Regions from separate parts of the Bradyrhizobium sp. NP1 genome, predicted to be linked through region 2. Evidence: predicted binding sites of a transcription regulator. Region 2 holds the regulator's gene; the other holds the start of a gene.

Region 1 (7,201 bases), 2.7 Mb from region 2:
GGGCAGACTGCATCGACCACCGATATGTAGGCGAAGCCGTCGGCATTGGGCAGCGCCGCGGCCATCATGCGGTCGAGCGCGAAGATGTCGGCAAGCACCAAGTCGTCAGGCTTCGCGTCGATGCCGCGGCGCTCGGCCCGGGCCAGCATCGACGGCAGCCGCGCCCGATACTGCACGGCAGGCCCCAACAGCACGACGCGGATACCCATCGCGCGCAGCCGCGCGATGGTCGACCTGAGGTCGGCGATCATGGCGTCGAACCGCGGCGGGCGCGCATATTCGAGCCAGTCCGCGGACAGGATCACCAGATCCGGCCTGATGTCGCTGAAGAACGCCGCCATCCGCGCCGCGAACACACCGCAGGCGGCGATCGCCTGAGCGGCGGTGCTGAGCGTCGGCATGCAGGCCGGCTGCGTCGCCTGCAGGATCTGCAGCGCGTTCGGGTCGATCGCCTCGAACCCGTTGCGATAATGCGCGGCCAGGCTGTCGCCCCACAGGAGCAGGTTCAGCTTGCCGGCGGCAGGCACGAGGCAGTCACCATCAAAGCGGCTGTCGACTGATGCGAAGCATTGGCCGTAGCGGTAGAGCGCCTTGTAGTCGTAGGCGTTATAGGCATCGAGCCGCGCGGCGGCGCGGTCGCTGTCCGACGGCGTGCGGCTCAGCATGAATCCGCCAAGGCTTCCTGCGAGCAGCGCCATGCTGGCGAACAAGGCGGTGCTGAACGCGGCGCGCCGCGTCGGCGCCAAGGTTCGGTCGCGGAAGGGTTGCTCGACGAAGCGCCATGACAGGTAGGAAATCACGACCGTGAGCGCGAACAGCGCGGTCTTCTCGGTGATGTCGAGCGTCAGGCTCGGCTTGGCAAAGCGCGCGAAGGTGAACAGCGGCCAGTGCCAGAGATAGAGCGAATAGGAAATCTGGCCGCAGAAGCGCAGCAGGCTGAGGAACGACAGCGGATGACGGGTGCGGTTCGGAATGCCGTAGCCGCACCAGATAAACAGCGCCGCACCGAGGCACGGCCATAGCGCGCGGGCGCCGGGAAAATCCGGGCCCTGCTGGTAGGTGAAGACGGGAACGAGGATCATCATCACCGCAATGCCGCGGATCGCATGCTGCAGCGGCCGATTCTGCGGCACTTTCGGGAATCCCTCGACCGCGATCGCGCTGCCGACCAGGAATTCCCACGCCCGCGGCGGACTCAGGAAGAAGGCGTTCTCGGCGCGCCCGTTCGCGATCAGCCAGATGCTCAGCCCGAGCGAGGCGCCGCCGAGCACGGCGAGCGCCACCGGCAGCGCCAGGCGGCCGCCGCGCGCAAGCCGCATCACCGCCCACAGGATCGGCGGCAGCGCGAGATAGAACTGCTCCTCGACCGCGAGCGACCAGGTGTGCAGCAGCGGCTTTTCCACCGCGGCGTGGTCGAAATAGCCGGCCTGCAGGTAGAAGAAGATGTTCGAGGTGAAAGTCACCGCGGCCGCCGCGGAGCGGAAGAATTCCAGCCGCTCCGACAGCAGCAGGAAATGCATCGCCGGCAGCGCCGAGAACGCGATCATCACATAGAGCGCCGGCAACAGGCGGCGGATGCGGCGCTCGTAGAAGCGGGCAAAGGAGAAGCTGTCCTCGCGCATCTCGGCCTGGATGATGCCGGTGATCAGGAAGCCGGAAATGACGAAGAAGACGTCGACGCCGATGAAGCCGCCGAAAATCCGCGGCGCCTCGAAATGAAAACCGATCACGGAGAGCACGGCGAGCGCGCGCAACGCGTCGATGTCCTCGCGATAGGCCCTGGTCATGTCAAACAAAAAACCGACAAGCGAAATCCTGGCGACAGTCACTCACGCCTTAGCGTGCGGAATGCGGGAAGAAAAGGCCGCAAGACGCCGGTGCATGGCCCGGCCGGTTCAGCCGACGGGCCCCGTCACGCCGTCAGCTCCACCGTGTCGAAATCGGCCGGCAGGATGATTTCCAGGAGTTCGACGTTGTCGGAATAGTCGAGGATCATGTGCCGAATGCGCGGCGGCTGGGTCCAGGCGCTGCCCTCGCGCATCATGGTCTCGCCCTCGCCTTCCATGTAGGTCTTCACCCAGCCCTTCAACACGTAGACCATCTGGAAGTCGACGTCGTGGAAGTGCAGCTTGGAAACCTCCTGCGGATTGCACGGACCGAGCAGGCGGATCACATGGGCCTGCGCCAGCCCGCCCGTGGCACCCTTGATGCCGAGGTCGCGGTATTGCGCGTAGGCGCGCAGGCCGTCGGCCTTGAAATCCTCCTCGCGGTGATGGCTGATTGCGACGCGCTGTTTCTTCCGCGCGGGCCTGGCGGCCGGCACCGCCGCTCTGGCGCGGCGAACGATCTTCTTGCGCGCGGTTGACTTGGCCGCCGTGGATTTGGCCGCTGTGGATTTGGCTGCCGTCTTGCGTGCCGCCGATTTCCTTTGCGCCGGCCTTCGTGCCGCCGCGCGCGATACGGGCTTGCGCTTCTGCTTCCTGCTCGCCATCGGCGTTCTCCCTTTCGATACCTGCGAAAGGTTAGCACAGAGAGCGCTTCGTAGGGTGGGTTAGGCGAAGCCGTAACCCACCGCCACGTGGCGACGAAGATGGTGGGTTACGCTACGCTAACCCACCCTACAAATCTGGCCTGTCTCAGTGCAGGCGGAACACGCCGTCGACCGCGCGCAGCTCCGCCGGCTTGATCAGGCGCGAATGCGCCACCGTCACGGAGTAGAGCGGGCCATCGAGCTTTTTCTGCCAAAACGCGAGGAAATCCTGCAACGCCGGAAATTTCGGAAACAGGTCGTAGTTCTGCCAGACATAGGTTTGCAGCAACGACGGGTGATCCGGCATCCGATAAAGAATCTGCGCCGTCGTCAGCCCGTAACCCAGCACCTGCTTCCGAAAGTCGTCGGAAACAACCCTCGAGACCATGCCAACCTCCTTTGCAGGAGCGCATATTCAAGGGGAGGCCGTTGGCATGATGCGGAAAAGCAGAGACCGTTTTTCCGAACCCGCTTCATGCCGAGTTAGCCGAGCCACCCGGTTCGAGATGCGCTCACATGAGAGAAATGTGACGCACGCAACCAACGCATCTCAAGCCCAAAGGGTTAATGAATTGTTGAAAATTGTTGCTTTGGCAGCAGCTTACCGCAGCTGCTAATACGCCCTCCGCGCTCCCGGACCATCGTTAATGATCTCGGGCGAAATTGCCGGCCAGCCTCCGGGGCAGCGGCAAATTTTCTGCTAGAAGCCTCTTGCTCATCACAAAGCTGTGGCCTATTTCCAGCCAGTCAGGCTGGCACTCGCTGGCCATGACTGCTAGCATCCAAAAATCCACAATATTCGTAAGAGCTTAGGAGGACTGCATGAAATTCCGTCCGCTTCACGACCGCGTCGTGGTCAAGCGCATCGACGCCGAAGAGAAGACCGCAGGCGGCATCATCATTCCCGACACGGCCAAGGAAAAGCCCTCCCAGGGCGAAGTCGTCGCTGTCGGCCCCGGCGGCCGTGACGAGAGCGGGAAGCTGATCCCGATCGATCTTCAGGTGGGCGACCGCGTGCTGTTCGGCAAGTGGTCCGGCACCGAGGTCAAGATCGACGGCCAAGAGCTGCTGATCATGAAGGAGAGCGACATCATGGGCGTTCTCACCGACACCGCCGCCAAGAAGAAGGCCGCCTGATTCCACGCCGCACACGCTCAGCCCTTAAGGAGCGCCGCGTACCCGAGCAGGCCAAGCGGAAGCGAGGCCGTCGCGAACGGTGCAAAACAAAGGCGTCACCGACAGGGTGAGATCAGTTCAACTCAGGGAAACCCAATATGTCAGCTAAAGATGTGAAATTCGGCGTCGACGCCCGCGACCGCATGCTGCGCGGTGTCGACATTCTCAACAACGCCGTGAGGGTCACGCTCGGCCCGAAGGGCCGCAACGTGGTGCTCGACAAGTCGTTCGGCGCTCCCCGCATCACCAAGGACGGCGTCACCGTCGCCAAGGAAATCGAGCTCGAGGACAAGTTCGAGAACATGGGCGCGCAGATGGTGCGCGAAGTCGCCTCCAAGTCGGCTGACGCGGCCGGCGACGGCACCACCACCGCGACCGTGCTTGCGGCCGCGATCGTGCGCGAAGGCGCCAAGGCGGTTGCCGCCGGCATGAACCCGATGGACCTCAAGCGCGGCATCGACCTCGCGGTCGAGGCTGTGGTTGCGGACCTCGTCAAGAACTCCAAGAAGGTCACCTCCAACGAGGAGATCGCCCAGGTCGGCACCATTTCGGCCAACGGCGATGCCGAGATCGGCAAGTTCCTCGCCGACGCCATGAAGAAGGTCGGCAACGAGGGCGTCATCACGGTCGAGGAAGCCAAGTCGCTGGAGACCGAGCTCGACGTCGTCGAGGGCATGCAGTTCGACCGCGGCTACATCTCGCCCTACTTCGTCACCAACGCCGACAAGATGCGCGTTGAGATGGACGATCCCTACATCCTGATCAACGAGAAGAAGCTGTCCTCGCTGAATGAGCTGCTGCCGCTGCTGGAAGCCGTCGTGCAGACCGGCAAGCCGCTGCTCATCGTCGCCGAGGACGTCGAGGGCGAAGCGCTCGCCACCCTCGTCGTCAACCGCCTGCGCGGCGGGCTGAAGGTCGCGGCCGTCAAGGCTCCGGGCTTCGGCGATCGCCGCAAGGCCATGCTGCAGGACATCGCGATCCTGACCGGCGGCCAGGCGATCTCGGAAGATCTCGGCATCAAGCTCGAGAACGTCACGCTCAACATGCTGGGCCGCGCCAAGAAGGTGATGATCGACAAGGAGAACACCACCATCGTCAACGGCGGCGGCAAGAAGGCCGACATCGAGGCGCGCGTACAGCAGATCAAGGCGCAGATCGAGGAGACTACCTCGGACTACGACCGTGAGAAGCTGCAGGAGCGTCTGGCCAAGCTCGCCGGCGGCGTCGCGGTGATCCGCGTCGGCGGCGCGACCGAGGTCGAGGTGAAGGAGCGCAAGGATCGCGTTGATGACGCGATGCACGCGACCCGCGCCGCGGTCGAGGAAGGCATCCTGCCGGGCGGCGGCGTCGCCCTGCTGCGAGCCTCCGAGCACCTCAAGGGCCTGCGCCCGAAGAACGAGGACCAGAAGACCGGCATCGAGATCGTCCGCAAGGCGCTCTCCTGGCCGGCTCGCCAGATCGCGATCAACGCGGGCGAGGACGGCTCGGTCGTCGTCGGAAAGATCCTGGAGAAGGATCAGTACGGCTACGGCTTCGACAGCCAGACCGGCGACTACGTCAACCTGGTCTCCAAGGGCATCATCGACCCGACCAAGGTGGTGCGCACCGCGATCCAGAACGCCTCCTCCGTGGCCGGCCTTCTGATCACGACCGAAGCCATGGTCGCCGAGCTGCCGAAGAAGCAGTCGGCCGGCCCCGCGATGCCTCCGGGCGGCGGCATGGGCGGCATGGACTTCTAAGGTCCCGCGTCGTCCCGGACGCGATGCAGCGCTTGAGCGGTGCATCGCTGATCCGGGACCGCGATCCGCACGAAACGCGAAGGGCGCGGTGCAAGCCGCGCCCTTTTGCTTGTGGCCTGTGTTTGTGGCCTGTTTGGCGCGGGAATGCACGCGCTAGTGGTCCGATTCTAACATTCGCATCCCGTTGCAGCAGGCTCTTTTGCGAATGTTAGAATCAAAGGACCACTACCAAGTTATTGTTTCTAGTGGAGCTTTGGATTTGACGTTCGCGTAAGGGAATCGCGGCAAATGGGAAGCGAACGTCAAATCCGCTCCACTAGCCCGGCTACCTCTCAATCCGCCGTTATCTGAAACCGCAAGCCGTCGCTGTTGACAAAGAAAAGCGGATCCAATCGGTCGGAGCCGAACGCCGCGGCGGTCAGCGGTCCGCCAAAACAGGCTCCGGTGTCGAGATTGATGCGATTGGACCGCACCTCTGGCGCACGTGTTGCCGTCGGCGTGTGGCCATGCACCACCAAAGCCCCGTGCCAAAGCCCCGAAGACAGGAACGGCTCGCGTATCCACAGCATGTCGTGTTCGGATTGAGCCGCGAGCACAATGCCGGGCCTCACGCCGGCATGGACGAAGAATCGATCGTTCTCGTGCAAGCAATAAGGAAGCGATCTTATCCATGCGAGGTGGTCCGGCGGCAGGTCGGAAGGGTCATCTATGCCGTAGGCATCGAGCGTCGCCTCCCCGCCATTGGCCCACCACTGCATTAGCTCGGCGTCGGAACGCCCGGGGTTCGCGGCAATCGAAAGCATGCTGTCGTGATTTCCCAGCAAGCACCGAAACCGCGGCTTGCCGGCGGCCTGCGCACGCATCAGGTAGGCGATCACCTCATTGGATGCAGGCCCCCTGTCCACGTAGTCGCCCAGCAACACGAACTCGTGCTCGATGCGGCCGGCGTTTCCACTGCAGAGGTCGAGCAGCGATCTCAGCTCCTCGAAACAGCCATGGATATCCCCTATCGCGAAAACAAGACGCTTTGCCATGTCGTCCTTCCAGATCAAACTTCTAGCTGGCAATCGATTCGCCAATTCGCCAGGCAAAATAAATGTTTGAAAAATTCCATAACGTGTAAATTTCTCGGGCCCTCGTTTGAATATAGAAGATTGGGAATCGAGATATTGGTTGAACGATGCGATTGCGAATTCATCGGGGAACGCGGGAGATCGGCGGTACATGCGTCGAGGTCGAGAGCAGCGGGGCGCGAATATTGCTGGATCTGGGCTTGCCTCTGGATGCGCCGGACCTTGCGAGAGCCAGCCTCCCGGAGATTGACGGTCTCGAAGCGCCGTCGGCAAGCCTCCTCGCCATCATTGTCTCGCATGGGCACCGGGATCATTGGGGTCTCATTCCAAAGGTCCAGGCCACGATTCCGCTGGCCATGGGAGCGGCGACGGAAGCCATCATGGCCGCGGCGTCCCGTTTCGTGCCCGGCGGCGTAGCGCTGAACGCTGCCTATCACCTCGTATCCGGCAAGCCGATGTCGATCGGTCCATTCAAGATCATACCGCATCTCGTGGACCATTCGGGTTTTGACGCCTATGCGCTCGAAATCGAAGCCGGCGGGAAGCGGCTATTCTATTCCGGCGATCTTCGGGCGCACGGGAGAAAAGGCAGCCTGTTCGAACGGCTGGTGCGCAATCCCCCAGAAAACATCGACATCATGCTGATGGAGGGATCAAGTCTTGGAAGGCTTGCAAATGACCAG
Region 2 (7,201 bases):
CGCCCAGCGTCTCGATGCCGAGCGACAGCGGCGTGACGTCGAGCAGCAGCACGTCCTTGACGTCGCCCTGCAGAACGCCGGCCTGGATCGCAGCGCCGATCGCCACGACCTCGTCGGGATTGACGCCCTTGTGCGGCTCCTTGCCGAACAACTGCTTCACCACTTCCTGAACCTTGGGCATGCGGGTCATGCCGCCGACCAGCACCACCTCGCCGATTTCGCCGGCCGTGAGCCCGGCATCCTTCAGCGCCTTGCGGCAGGGCTCGATGGTCTTCTGCACGAGGTCGTCGACCAGCGCCTCGAACTTGGCGCGCGTCAGCTTCATCGTCAGATGCTTCGGTCCGGTCTGGTCCGCCGTGATGAACGGCAGGTTGATCTCGGTCTGCGTGGTCGAGGACAGCTCGATCTTGGCCTTCTCGGCGGCCTCTTTCAGGCGCTGCAGGGCGAGCTTGTCGTTGCGCAGGTTGATGCCCTGCTCCTTCTGGAACTCGTCGGCCAGGTAGTTCACCAGGCGCATGTCGAAGTCTTCGCCGCCGAGGAAGGTATCGCCGTTGGTCGACTTCACCTCGAACACGCCGTCGCCGATCTCCAGGATCGAGATGTCGAACGTGCCGCCGCCAAGGTCGTAGACGGCGATGGTGCCGGATTTCGACTTGTCGAGGCCATAGGCGAGCGCAGCCGCGGTCGGCTCGTTGATGATGCGCAGCACTTCAAGGCCGGCGATCTTGCCGGCGTCCTTGGTGGCCTGGCGCTGGGCGTCGTTGAAATAGGCAGGAACGGTGATGACGGCCTGTTCGACCTTCTGGCCGAGATGCGCCTCGGCGGTCTCCTTCATCTTCTGCAGGATGAAGGCGGAAATCTGCGAGGGGGAATAGGTCTTGCCGTCGGCCTCGACCCAGGCGTCTCCGTTGGAGGCCTTGACGATCTTGTAGGGGACGAGCTTCTTGTCCTTCTCGACCATCGGATCGTCATAGCGGCGGCCGATCAGGCGCTTGACGGCGAAGAAGGTGCGCTCGGGATTGGTGACGGCCTGGCGCTTGGCCGGCTGCCCGACCAGCCGCTCACCATCATCGGTGAAAGCGACGATCGAGGGCGTCGTCCGCATGCCCTCCGCATTTTCGATGACTTTTGCTGTTTTGCCGTCCATTACGGCAACGCACGAATTCGTCGTGCCGAGATCGATCCCGATGACCTTTGCCATGGTCGTGATGTCCTTCCGTTTGCGGCAGGTCGGCTGGGCCCTGGCGGCACCCAATCCAAAACCCCCTAAGATCAAAAACCCGCGATATTGCGACGGTCAGCCTCATATAGGAGGGGGGTATGGGCCCGCAAGGACCGGACGCAACCTTGAGGCATGAAATCATTGGACCTTTGAAAGATCATACCGCCCGAATCGTTGGGCATCGCCCGCCTCCCGAGGGAGGAACGCAAGGCGAAAGGGGACGTCGGCCTGCCCTGTTGCAGGGCCCGCAAAACCGTTAAAAGCGGCCCGGTCCGAATCCCGCGAGGGGCTGCGGCCGACCACCGGCCAAGGGATTCGGGCCAAAGATCCCGCAAAGGATCGCGCAAAGGATCAAGCCAGACAGGTTCTTCATGATGCCCTTTCGACTATTGACCGCGGTCGTTCTTCTCGTCGCCGCCGCTTCGACCGCATTTGCAGCCGATCCCGTTTTTCCCCCGGGGTCCCGGATCGGCATGACGCCGCTGGTCGGCCTCGCCCCGGCCAAGGGCTTTGCCGGCTTCGAAACCGAGGATCACGGCGTGAAGATCCTGATCGCGGAGCTTCCGGCCGAGGCCTATGGCGAAGTGACGAATGCGTTCAAAGCTAATCCGGCAGGCACGGGGGGCATCCGTCCGGAGAGCCTCGAGACCGGATCGGGCCTTGCCTACTACACCGTCGAGAATGGCAAGGACGGCGCCACCAATGTGCGTCGCTATTCGATGATCCTGTCGGGCGGGACTTTCTCCGGCTATGTCGCCGCGCAGGTCCCCGAGAATGCCGGCAAGATCTACACCGACGATGCGATCCGGCAGATGTTCGCCTCCGCCACGGTCCGCAAGGAAGTGCCGGTCGACGAGCAGCTCGGCCTGATGCCGTTCAAGGTCACCGAGCTCGGCGGCTTCAAGAACGTCCGCACGCTGGCCACCGGCGCCGCCCTCATTCTCGCCGACAATGACGAGGTCAAAGGCTTCGAGCCGGCGCCCTTCATGGTGATCGGCATCATCGGCGCGACCGCAGCCCAGCCCGACGATCGCGGGCGCTTCGCAGCGCAGGCGGCGACGCAAATCCCCGGCGTGCGCGACGCGCGGATCACGATGTCGGAACCGATCCGCATTGACGGTCAGCCCGCCTACGAGACGCGGATCGACGCCATCAGCGGCAAGGACAACACCCAGGTGACTGTGGTGCAGTGGCTGAAGTTCGGCTCATCGAGCGCGCTGCGCATCATCGGCAGCTCGCCGCGCGATCAATGGTCGAGCGCCTTCCCGCGGTTCCGTGCCGTCCGCGACGGCATCCAGCCGCGGAGCTGATGGGCAATCGCACGCGGCTGCGGCCGGCGCGATCCGCTTTACGCCTGGTGTGTCGGTTCAGAAATTCGCTTCATTTATCGGCGAGTGCGTCAGGAGAATTTCTGAACCAAAACCACACTAGAATCTTAGGATTCCTGGTGTCCTTCGAATGCGAAGTTCGCTTAAGAGGTTGCCGCGAAATGATGCGAACTTCGGATTCGGCACACTGCCGGGTGAGCTGATTCGCTGACGCCGCGCTGAACCGGACGGGGAGACGCAACATGTGGGATCGAAGACGGATTCTGGCAGGTCTCGGCGTCGGCGCGGCGTCAGGCGTATCGCGGCGGGCGTGGGCGGCAACGCCGATCAGGCCGGACGAGGCGTCAGCGCTGCTGGTGATCGACGTGCAGAACTGCTTCCTGCCCGGCGGCAGCCTTGCAGTGAAGGACGGGGATCAGGTCGTTCCCGTCATCAACAAGATCGCCAGAAGCTTCGCCAATGTGGTGCTCACGCAGGATTGGCACACGCAAGCGCATGTCTCCTTCGCTTCCAGCCATCCCGGCAAGAAGCCGTTCGAGACCATCGATCTGCCCTACGGCAAGCAGGTGCTGTGGCCGGACCACTGTGTGCAGGGCTCGGAAGGCGCGGCTCTGTCGAAGGATCTCTCGATCCCGCAGGCGGAGCTGATCATCCGCAAGGGCTTTCACAAGGACGTCGACAGCTATTCGGCCTTCACCGAGGCCGACGGCAAGACCACGACGGGGCTCGCCGCCTATCTGAAGGCGCGCCAGGTGAAGCGGGTTTTCGTGGCCGGCCTCGCCACCGATTTCTGCGTCGCCTGGACCGCGCTCGATGCCCGCAAGGCGGACTTTGAAACCTATGTGGTGGAGGACGCCTGTCGCGGCATCGACACCCAGGGCTCGCTCGCCAAGGCCTGGACCGACATGGCCAAGGCCGGCGTCAAGCGCATCCAGTCGAGCGACCTCGCGGCCTGAAGGCGCGCCGCCGGCGAGCGCCGGATCAGTTTGCGGTATCGACCGCCGGCGCCGCTTTCGCGCCGCCCTTGGCGACGCCGACCATTGCCGGCCGGAGCACCCGGTCGCCGATCATGTAGCCGGCCTGCACGACGTGAACCACGGTGCCCGCGGGGACCGACGGATCGGGAACCTCGTACATGGCCTGCTGGAAGTTCGGGTCGAACTTTTCGCCCATGGGATCGAACTTCTTCACGCCGTGTTTCTCGAGCGCATTGAGCAGCGAGCGCTCGGTCAATTCGACGCCTTCGATCAGCGCCTTCAGCCCGGGATCGGCGGCCGCCTTGGCCTCGGCGGGAACCGCATCGAGCGCGCGCTGCAGATTGTCGGCGATATCGAGCACATCGCGCGCAAAACCGGTAATGCCGTAGGTCCGCGCATCGGCTACCTCGCGGCTGGTGCGCTTGCGCAGGTTCTCCATCTCCGCCAGCGTCCGCAGCATCCTGTCGCGCGCGTCGGCCGCTTCCTTGGCGAGCGCTTCGACCGACGCCGGCTCGGGATCGTCAGGCATCACATAGGGCTTGGAAACCCTGGGCTCGTTGGCCTGCGCCGGATTGTCCGGATCATTCTTCTGCAGGTCGGGATCGGTCATGACTGGCCCTTTTGAAAATCGCCTGGATCAAGCTCATCGTGAATGGATGTCGGCCGGGATATCGTGCTTTAGCCGAAGAAAATCAAGCGCCATGGGTCCCGATCCGGGGACCTCAGCCGCCGAGCAGCCGGCTGACGATGCGCGCAGCATAGTCCACGGTCGGGATCACCCTGGCATAATTGAGACGCGTGGGCCCGATCACGCCGAGCACGCCGACGATGCGGCCGGCGCCGTCGCTATAGGGCGCCACGATGGTGGAAGATCCCGACAGCGAGAACAGCTTGTTCTCCGACCCGATGAAGATCCGCACGCCATCGGCATGTTCGGCGCGCCCCAGAAGGTCGACCACGCCGCGCTTGGTCTCGAGATCGTCGAACAGCGATTTGATCCGCTCGAGATCGTCAAGTGCGTGCAGATCCTCCAGGAGGTTGGCGTGGCCGCGCACGATCAACTGGCGGTCCTCGCTCTCGCCGCCGGACCAGCCTGCAACGCCGGCCGCGATCACCTTTTGCGTCAGTTGGTCGAGCTCGGCGCGGTCCTGCGCCAGCGCGGTTTCAAGCTCCAGCCGCGCCTCTGCCAGCGTGCGTCCGCGAATCCGCGCATTGAGGAAATTGGTCGCTTCCGTCAGGGCCGAGGAGGGAACGCCGGGCGGCAGCGCCAGCACCCGGTTTTCGACCTGGCCGTCTTCGGCCACCAAGACCGCCAGCGCACGCGCAGGTTCCAGCCGCACGAACTCGATGTGCTTGAGCCTTGCATTCGATTTCGCGGTCAGCACCACGGCGGCGGCCCGGGTCAGGCCGGACAGCCGGGTCAGCGCCTCGTCGAGCGCCGCCTCCACCGATTGCGCCCGGCCGACGGAGGCCAATTGCCCCTCGATCGACTGCCGCTCGGCTTCGCTGAGATCGCCGAGCTGCATCAGGGCATCGACGAAGAAACGCAAGCCGAGCTCGGTCGGCAGCCGGCCGGCCGAGGTGTGCGGCGCATAGATCAGGCCGAGCTGCTCGAGGTCGGCCATCACGTTGCGCACCGAGGCCGGCGACAGCGGCACGGTGATCAGGCGTGAAATATTGCGCGAGCCGACCGGTTCGCCGGTCGCGAGGTAGCTTTCGACGATTTGACGAAAAATGTCGCGCGACCGCTCATTGAGCTGGGCGAGCCCAGCGCGCGGTGTGATCAGACCAATCGGATCGTGTTGGGCCACTGAACAACTTGCTCCCTCGCAAACACCCTCGGAGCGCGATGGGCAGGGACGATATCGCCGTCGCGCTTGGGCGCCTCGCCTCGGTTCCGGAAACCGACCCGCAGCGTCCGGATCAGGCTGTAATTTGTCGATCCTCCGGCCCGCTGACAAGCAGGCATCGGGCTTAACGGTCTTGCCGCTGGCCGTTCTCCCACCTACAAGCACCGCAGGCAAAGCGCCCTTTGCCGCACTTTCTGGAGGATTCCCATGCGGCCAAGCCGCCGTGCACCCGATGAACTGCGCGCCGTGTCGCTGGAGCGGGGCGTCGTCAAATATGCGGAGGGTTCCTGCCTCGTCAAATTCGGCGACACGCATGTGCTGGTCACCGCGACGCTGGAGGAACGCCTGCCGCCCTGGCTGAGGGGCCAGGGCCGGGGCTGGGTCACGGCCGAATACGGCATGCTGCCGCGCGCGACCCTGGAACGCACGCGCCGGGAGGCCACCGCCGGCAAGCAGGGCGGGCGCACCGTCGAGATCCAGCGCCTGATCGGCCGATCGCTGCGCGCCGCCATCGACCTCGAGGCCCTGGGCGAGCGCCAGATCACCATCGATTGCGACGTGCTGCAGGCCGACGGCGGCACCCGCACCGCCTCGATCACCGGCGGCTGGGTCGCACTCGCCGACTGCATCGGCTGGATGAAGGCGCGCAATATGATCAAGGCCGAGGTGCTGCGCGCCAATGTCGCAGCGATCTCCTGCGGCATCTACGACGGCACGCCCGTGCTCGACCTCGACTATGCCGAGGACTCGGACGCCGACACCGACGCCAATTTCGTGATGACCGGCGACGGCCGCATCATCGAGGTGCAGGGCACCGCGGAGAAGACCCCGTTCACGCAGGAGGAGTTCCTGGCGCTGATGGCGCTGGCCAAGAAGGGCGTGACGCGGCTGGTCGACCTGCAGAAGCTCGCGGTCGCATAATCTTTCCAACCATGCACCGCAAAATCACAGGCAGGCTCGTCATCGCGACCCACAATCCCGGCAAGCTCGCCGAGATGCAGGAGCTGCTGGCGCCGCACGGGGTCGAAGCGGTCTCCGCCGGCGAGGTCGGCCTGACCGAGCCGGAGGAGACCGGCGACAGTTTCCGCGCCAATGCAATGATCAAGGCGGTGGCGGCGGCGAACGCGGCGCGGCTTCCCGCCTTTGCCGACGATTCGGGGATCGTGGTCGAGGCGCTCGATGGCGCGCCCGGCATCTTCTCGGCGCGCTGGGCCGGGCCGGACAAGGATTTTGGCGCCGCCATGACACGGATCGAGCGGCTGCTGCAGGAGCGCGGCGCCTCCACGCCGGACAAGCGCAGGGCGCATTTCGTGTCCGCGCTGTGCGTCGCCTGGCCCGACGGGCACCTCGAAGAGGTCGAGGCCCGCGTCGACGGAACGCTGGTGTGGCCGCCGCGCGGAACGGCCGGATTCGGCTACGATCCGATGTTCATGCCGGACGGTTTTGCGCGTACCTTCGGCGAGATGACCAGCATCGAGAAACACGGCCTGCCGCCGCTGGGGCTCGGCCTCTCGCACCGTGCCCGCGCTTTCGTCAAGCTTGCGGAGATCTGCCTTGAGCCGCGCTGACCAGGAAGCCTTTGGCGTCTACGTGCATTGGCCGTTCTGCCTGTCGAAGTGTCCGTACTGCGATTTCAACAGCCATGTCCGCCATGCCGCGATCGACGAGGACCGCTTCGCGCGGGCTTTTGCCGCGGAGATCGAAACCATGGCCGCGCGCACGGGTGCGCGCACGGTGACCTCGATCTTCCTCGGCGGCGGCACTCCGTCTCTGATGCAACCGAAGACGGTCGGCGCGATCCTCGATGCGATCGGCAGGCATTGG

The links. Region 2 encodes HrcA, which represses chaperone genes, less so after heat shock. Its sites were predicted from a motif close to GTTAGCACTCNCNNNNNGNGAGTGCTAAC; they were not measured.
Region 1: a site for HrcA is predicted at 3,282-3,310, ahead of QOU61_RS25225 (co-chaperone GroES). Genes of this name have one in related genera too.

What each region holds. Positions count from the first base shown of each region.
Region 1 covers NZ_CP127385.1:5,196,917-5,204,117, forward strand. The annotation lists gene QOU61_RS25210 (acyltransferase family protein) at 1-1,787, opposite strand, end outside; gene QOU61_RS25215 (cupin domain-containing protein) at 1,913-2,491, opposite strand; gene QOU61_RS25220 (usg protein) at 2,637-2,918, opposite strand; gene QOU61_RS25225 (co-chaperone GroES) at 3,353-3,667, shown strand; gene groL (chaperonin GroEL) at 3,805-5,445, shown strand; gene QOU61_RS25235 (metallophosphoesterase family protein) at 5,778-6,479, opposite strand; gene QOU61_RS25240 (MBL fold metallo-hydrolase) at 6,704-7,201, shown strand, end outside.
Region 2 covers NZ_CP127385.1:166,417-173,617, forward strand. The annotation lists gene dnaK (molecular chaperone DnaK) at 1-1,201, opposite strand, end outside; gene QOU61_RS00775 (hypothetical protein) at 1,594-2,532, shown strand; gene pncA (bifunctional nicotinamidase/pyrazinamidase) at 2,793-3,506, shown strand; gene grpE (nucleotide exchange factor GrpE) at 3,532-4,137, opposite strand; gene hrcA (heat-inducible transcriptional repressor HrcA) at 4,250-5,338, opposite strand; gene rph (ribonuclease PH) at 5,585-6,298, shown strand; gene rdgB (RdgB/HAM1 family non-canonical purine NTP pyrophosphatase) at 6,310-6,945, shown strand; gene hemW (radical SAM family heme chaperone HemW) at 6,932-7,201, shown strand, end outside.